Linked DNA regions of Paludisphaera rhizosphaerae. The main gene of each other region encodes a partner of the protein of the gene in region 2 in a complex. Links are inferred from orthologs where the notes say so. Each region holds a gene or a part of one and is shown on either strand. Other genes may lie near its edges. The genes, in order: dnaN and dinB.

What was found.
Region 1: the proteins of dinB (region 2) and dnaN are in contact, whole or in part, in a solved structure (PDB 1OK7), measured with the Escherichia coli proteins. The link is inferred for Paludisphaera rhizosphaerae from one-to-one orthologs.

The regions. Positions count from the first base shown.
Region 1 is NZ_JAALCR010000055.1:12,538-15,740, reverse strand. What follows is about bases 116-3,003. They hold dnaN (DNA polymerase III subunit beta), read left to right. Parts: upstream 116-944; coding sequence 945-2,063; downstream 2,064-3,003. Other genes in these bases: gyrB (DNA topoisomerase (ATP-hydrolyzing) subunit B), read left to right, coding at 2,821-3,003; G5C50_RS31085 (DUF721 domain-containing protein), read left to right, coding at 2,159-2,479. Also shown: more of gyrB, read left to right, coding at 3,004-3,203. UniProt on the Escherichia coli protein: Confers DNA tethering and processivity to DNA polymerases and other proteins. Acts as a clamp, forming a ring around DNA (a reaction catalyzed by the clamp-loading complex) which diffuses in an ATP-independent manner freely and bidirectionally along dsDNA.
Region 2 is NZ_JAALCR010000017.1:104,932-108,161, reverse strand. What follows is about bases 316-3,230. They hold dinB (DNA polymerase IV), read right to left. Parts: upstream 2,380-3,230; coding sequence 1,252-2,379; downstream 316-1,251. Other genes in these bases: G5C50_RS21280 (DUF1559 family PulG-like putative transporter), read left to right, coding at 3,053-3,230; G5C50_RS21290 (fatty acid desaturase family protein), read left to right, coding at 394-1,215. UniProt on the Escherichia coli protein: Poorly processive, error-prone DNA polymerase involved in translesion repair and untargeted mutagenesis. Copies undamaged DNA at stalled replication forks, which arise in vivo from mismatched or misaligned primer ends.

The DNA.
Region 1 (3,203 bases), on a different replicon or contig from region 2:
TCTTCGGAACGGATTCAACCCGAAGGGTCTCGCCGACCGAAAAAGAGAACGCAGAGAGGCGCAGGCCGATGGATCGGCAGCCCTGGGCGTGGGCGCCCGGCTTCTCGTATCCTTCCTGATTGCGCGTTCTGGCGCCTTGGATTCCGATCAGGCTCGGTTTTCCAGATGGGTAGCTGGTCTGGGTGCCATGGCCACACTTGTGTGGCCATGCGATCGGCGACGGTCGCGCGGTCGTCCCGGGCCGGTTCATGGCCACGCGAGCGTGGCCATGGCACCCGACGATGTGGTCGATGGGGTGTGGATAACTCACGGCCAGGCCGCGCGCCGGGTCGGCGACGATCCACAAGGGGGGGCAGCGCGTCGGCCGCGCCGTGCGCCCTGGTGAACCTCGGCGCGCGGGTCGTCCACAACGGGATCGACCGACTTTTCAACAGCGCGGGGTTTCGGTTGCGTTCCATTAAGTCTTTTGGTAGGATGGACTTCGTCGGACGCCCTGGAAGTTATCCACAGGCCGGCCGTCGCGCTGTATTTAATACGGCGATTCAGTTTCTCTCTCATGGGAATACGGGAAGACGCCGGGAGTCGAAGCCCGGCGGGGCGACGCCGTCGCCCTCGTTCCAAGGGCTCTGGGGCATGCGAGGCCCAGCCCGAGGAGAAATCCGCCGCGATCCCGCGATTCCCGTCGCGTGGGCGCTCCCTCGGGGCCCGCGTCGTGGTATGATAGTCGGGAGTAATCTTCTCTAGCAGACGTGGCGGACTTGGGCGGCCCGGCCCGACTCCCCCATCCCCCAACCGACGCCAGACCGCGGCCGTCCCCACCAAAGCGGACCCCGCCCGACGTTGGTTCGCCTTTCCCATTCCGGCCCCTCGGCGACGACCAGGGCCGGGCGACGCGATCGGACGCGACGCGGAAGGCGATGCATCAGCCAGAACGAGGCACGCGCATGAAGGCCCTGTGCAATCGCGAAGGACTGCTCACCGCTTTCAACATGGTCAGCGGCGTCGTGCCCGCGCGGAGCCCCAAACCGATCCTGCAGAACGTCAAGTTCAGCGTCGATGACGAGGACGGCTCGGTCCTGATGGGGACGGACCTGGAAGTCGGCATCCGCCACCGGGTTCTGGGCGTGAAGGTCGAGGAGCCGGGCTCGGCCATTCTGCCGACCGCCAAGATCGGCCCGATCCTCAGGACCAGCGGCGACGAGGACCTGTTGCTTGAGACCAGCGACGAGCACCTGCTCGTCCGCGGGGCCCGGTCCAGCTTCAAGCTCCCCCTGGAAGACCCCAGCCTCTACCCCGAGGTTCCGGACTTCGCCGCCGACAAGTACCACGTGATCGTGGCCGGCGACCTCAAGAAGCTGATCCGCCGCACGGTCTTCGCCACCGACCTGGAGAGCGCCCGATACGCCCTCGGCGGCGTGCTCGTGGAGCTGAAGCCGGACGGGATCTCGATGATCGGGACCGACGGCCGACGCCTCGCCAAGATGGTCGCCCCGGCGACCGCCGAAAACGATCCGATTGCTCCGTCCGGAACGCCCGTCATCCCCGTAAAGGCCTTGAAGCTGATCGAACGGAACCTTGTCGACGACGATCTGCTCGTCCACCTGACCATCCAGTCGGGGGCGGCCGTGCTGGTCCGGACCGAGGGGGCCGTGATCTACAGCCGGCTCGTCGAGGGCCGGTTCCCGCGGTATCAAGACGTCTTCCCGACGACCGTCGAGACCAAGGTTCCCATGGCCGTCGGCCCGCTCAAGCTGGCCGTCGAGCAGGCGTCCATCGTCACCAGCGACGAGAGCCGCGGGGTCGACTTCCAATTCGGCCCCGGCGCGTTGAAGCTCTCCAGCCAGGCGGCCGACGTGGGCTCCGCCCAGGTCGACCTGCCCCTCGATTACCAGGGCAAGGCGGTCGACATCACCTTCGACCCCCGCTACCTGCTCGACGCCCTCAAGACCCTCGCCGACGACGACGAGATCACCGCCGAGCTGATCGACGCCCGCAACGCCGCCGTGTTCAAGACCCCCGACCAGTACACCTACGTCGTGATGCCCCTGACCCGCGAGCGCTGAGACGACGCGCCGCGACCCCCGCGCCGGGCCGGAGGAAACGGCCCGACCCTGATCGGTCGATCCCTCGAACGAACGAACCAGGACGCCAAACCCGCATGCCCAACCCCGACCAGCGCGGCCCCCGGCCCCTGTCCGACGTGCTCGGCGAACTCTTCGTCGCGCGCGGCTACGGTCGGCTCCACGCCATGCTGGCGCTGCAAACGGCCTGGGACGCCGCCGTCGGCGAGGCCCACCAGGGCCGGACCCGCCTGGGAGAAGTTCGTCGCAACACCCTGACCGTCACCGTCGACCATCCGGCCCTGCTCGAAGAACTCTCCGCCTACCGCAAGCACGAGCTGCTCCAGGCTCTCCGCGACGCCTGCCCCGACGCGCGGATCGACGACCTGCGGTTCCGGATCGGCCGGGTGGACGACTGACTGATTTGATCGTGCAACGTTCGGAATCAACCGCCAGAGAGAACCCGAGGGGATTTCCAAAGAACCGGCGTGGTCAGGTCCCCTCTCCCGTCGGGAGAGGGTGGCCCGAAGGGCCGGGTGAGGGTCGTCGGACCTGTAGGCATGGCCTGGATTGATTGTCTGCGGGACCGACGCGCCTTCTGAAATCCGACGACCCTCACCCGCCGCTGCGCGGCTGCCCTCTTCCCGGGGGGAGAGGGAACGTTGGAAGCCGACCGCCGTCTGATTGATCGTGAGACGACTGGCACGGAAGCCCCAGGAAGGACGAACCGAGGGATAGGACGAACCGAGGAACCGCCGCGATGGATTTGACCAAGAACGAAGGCGTCGACGCGAACGTGATCGAGGGCGAGGCCGGGAACGGCCACGGCGCGGCGGTCGGGGGCGAGGGCTCCTACACCAGCGCCAACATCCGCGTCCTGGAAGGGATCGAGGCGGTCCGCAAACGCCCAGGCATGTACATCGGCGACACCACGACGAGGGGTCTGCACCACCTGGTCTACGAGGTGGTGGACAACTCGATCGACGAGGCGATGGCCGGGTACTGCAAGAACATCGTCGTGACCATCCACGCCGACGGCTCGGCCTCGATCGTCGACGACGGCCGCGGCATCCCCGTCGACGCCCACGGCGACTCCGGCAAGAGCACGCTGGAAATCGTCCTGACCAAGGTCCACGCCGGCGG
Region 2 (3,230 bases):
AGAACCGCGATCACCCCAGGCGGAGGGAAACAAGCCAGGAGGATACGTCGCGCGATCCACCCACGAGGCGACCTGGTGGGACCTGGATCGTTACAAGCCAGCCGCCCGCGAGACGTCTCGGGGATGCGTCTCATCGACACTCAGGGCGCGCCCGGCGAGTTGGTCTCCGGTTGCGCGTTCTGAACCCGGTCGGCTCGACCGATCTTTTCGTCGCTCCCGGCTCGTCATCTCGGGACAGGCAGACTCGTGATGGCTCGCTGCTCCCTTTCCCCACAGCGACACGAAAGATGGGGCAGAATCGCACGTCCGCTCAAAAATCTTGTTTTAGCCGAACTTTCTGATAATATCGAAACAACCGCCAAAACCATTGAGTGAACGACTTCGGAGCATGACATGCAGCCTGCCACGTGCATTGAGCCCGCGTTGCCTCCGTTGCGGACCATCGGCGGGGACCTCCTGTCGACGACCTGCTGCCAGCGGCGGCTCGCGTTGGCCAGGCCGTTCGTGGGGGTGATCGTGTATGCGCTCGTGGCCTATTCGGGCCTTTGGTGGCTCGCGCCGGCCGTGGTGTTCTTGATTTTCGTATCCGTCGTCGCGGTCACGCACGACGTCGTCCACGGGTCGCTGGGTCTCTCGCGACGCCAGACCGACTGGGCGCTCTTCGCCACGGGGGCGGTTTTGCTGGAGAGCGGCCACGCCTACCGGGCCACTCACCTGAGGCACCATCGCGCCTTCCCGGGGCCGGACGATCCCGAGGGCGATCCGGCCCGGATGAGCTTGCTCAAGGCCGTGGCTTGGGGACCATTTTTCCTTCCTCGCCTGTGGCTGTGGGCCTATTCACGAAGCAAGCGAGGCGGGGCGGAGCGGCGATGGCTGGTCGTCGAGGCTGGATTCGCCCTCGCCGTGGCGATCGCCGGCGTCTGCCTCTACCGCCGGACGCCTGCCGTGCTGCTCTACACGTCGCTCGTGGTGATCGGCAGTTGGGTCTACCCCCTCCTGACGGTGCACCTTCCGCACCGGGACTACGGCGAGACCCGCCTGTCGCAGACCCACACCCTCAGAGGGCGGATCGTTCCGGCGTTGTTCCTGGAGTTGACCTACCACCTTGAGCACCACCTCTACCCGGAGGTCCCCAGCCACAACCTGGCGGAGTTGTCGCGACGGCTTGATCCGCTCCTGCGAGAGGCCGGGGTGGAGCCTCGTCGGGTGCCGTGATCGAGGCGTCGCCGTCGCGAGAATCCCCGCGACCGTTCAGAGCGGCAGCAGGAGCTGCTGGCCGATGCGGTTCTCCGGGCCGTTGTCGAGCGAGGAGAGGGTCACGCCGAGGAGCCTGATCCCCTTGCTGACGGGGAAGAGCGGTTGGAGGAGCAAGGAGACGACATCCTCGATCTCGGCGCGGGAGGCGATCGGCGAATCGAGGGTCCGGCTGCGGGTGATCTGCTGGAAGTCGGCGTACTTGGCCTTGAGCGTCACCGTCCGGCTCTTGAGCGTCGACCTTTCGCAGGAGGACCAGACCTTGGCGATGAGCGGCTCCAGAGCGGTTCGGGCCTCCTCGGCGGTGAAGAGGTCGGCGTGGAAGGTCGTCTCCGCGCCGACTGATTTGCGGACGCGATCGGAGCAGACGGGCCGTTCGTCGATCCCTCGGGCCAGCGAAAAGTAATACGGGCCGACCTTGCCGAAGTGCTCTCGGAGGAACTCCAGCGACTGGGCCCTGAGGTCGGCGCCGTTGCGGATCCCCAGGCTCTCCATCTTCGCCTGCGTCGCGGGCCCGATCCCGTGGAACTTCCCCACCGGCAGGGCTTCCACATACGAGGGTCCCGCCTTCGGCTTGATGACGAACAGGCCGTCGGGCTTGTTCTCGTCGGAGGCCATCTTGGCCAGGAACTTGTTGTAGGAGACCCCGGCCGAAGCCGTCAGGCTCGTCTCGGATCGAATCCTCGCGCGAATCTCCTCCGCGATCACCGTGGCCGACGCGATCCCCTTCAGGTTCCCGGTGACGTCGAGATACGCCTCGTCGAGCGAGAGCGGCTCGATGAGCGGCGTGTACTCGGCGAAGATCGCCCGGATCTGCTGGGATATCGCCCGATAAACGTCGAACCGAGGCTTCACGAAGATCAGGCCGGCGCACTTCCGCTTCGCCGTCACCGAGGCCATGGCCGACCGGACGCCGAACTTACGAGCCTCATAGCTCGCCGCCGCCACAACCCCCCGCTCGCGCGACCCGCCGACCGCGATCGGCTTGCCGCGCAGGTCCGGATTGTCGCGCTGCTCGACGGACGCATAAAAGGCGTCCATATCGACGTGGATGATCTTCCGCTCGGCCACGCCCAGGCCCCCCGGCCCTCGATCCGATTCGTCGGCCAGCCGGAAGTCTACCACATGAATGTCCACGCGTGCACAATTTGCCACAAGCCTGGGATCGAGGAAGTCTCAGGAACTTGCTGAGGGCAGGCGCTCGCCCGTAAGGAGCCGTAAGACCTTTGGCTCTGGGCGAATCCCCGACGCTCCGGTCGGCGGCAGCGTTCCTCGATCCCCTGATGGCCAAAGCCAAGTTGGCCGCCATCCGCCTCCCGCCCGGCCGCATCCGTCCGACGGGACCGCGTCCTGAACCAGGCAACCTGCCGGGCTCGTCCCACTGACATTCAGCCTCCGACCGCGGGGGCGTCCGAGACTGTCCCCAGGGCCGCCCTGGGGAATCATCACGTCCACCGCTTCCAGGTCCCCACGCACGCTTCGACTGACGGAACACATCGTAGGTCGAGTTTTCTCTTGACCTCTTATGACGTTCAAGTCATCTGTGATACTGGCGTCTCTAATTTCAACACTTTTGCATCTCATTGCGTCGATCAAGATCTTCCTGGGCCAGCCGGCGGCCGAGAGCCGACCGGGACATCGTCAATGGCGGGCGCCGAAGCTGAGTGAAGGACCGAAAGGGCGAGAAAGTCGAGGCCGTGGTCATGGTCAAGACGGAAACCGAACGATGAACGCCCTCATCTCTCTCGGGACGGTTCGGCCGAGGGGACAGAGAGGTCGCAACGATCGCCGCGACGGCGTGACCCTCGTGGAGTTGCTTGTGACCGTCGGGATCATCTCCCTCCTTGTGGGCCTGATCCTGCCCGCGGTGCAGGCCGCGCGCGAGGCGTCGCGCCGGGCCGCCTGCGTGCACAACCTCCGGCAGCTCATGCTCGCCGCCCACGCATACGCCGCGACCTGGGACGGCATGCCGCCGA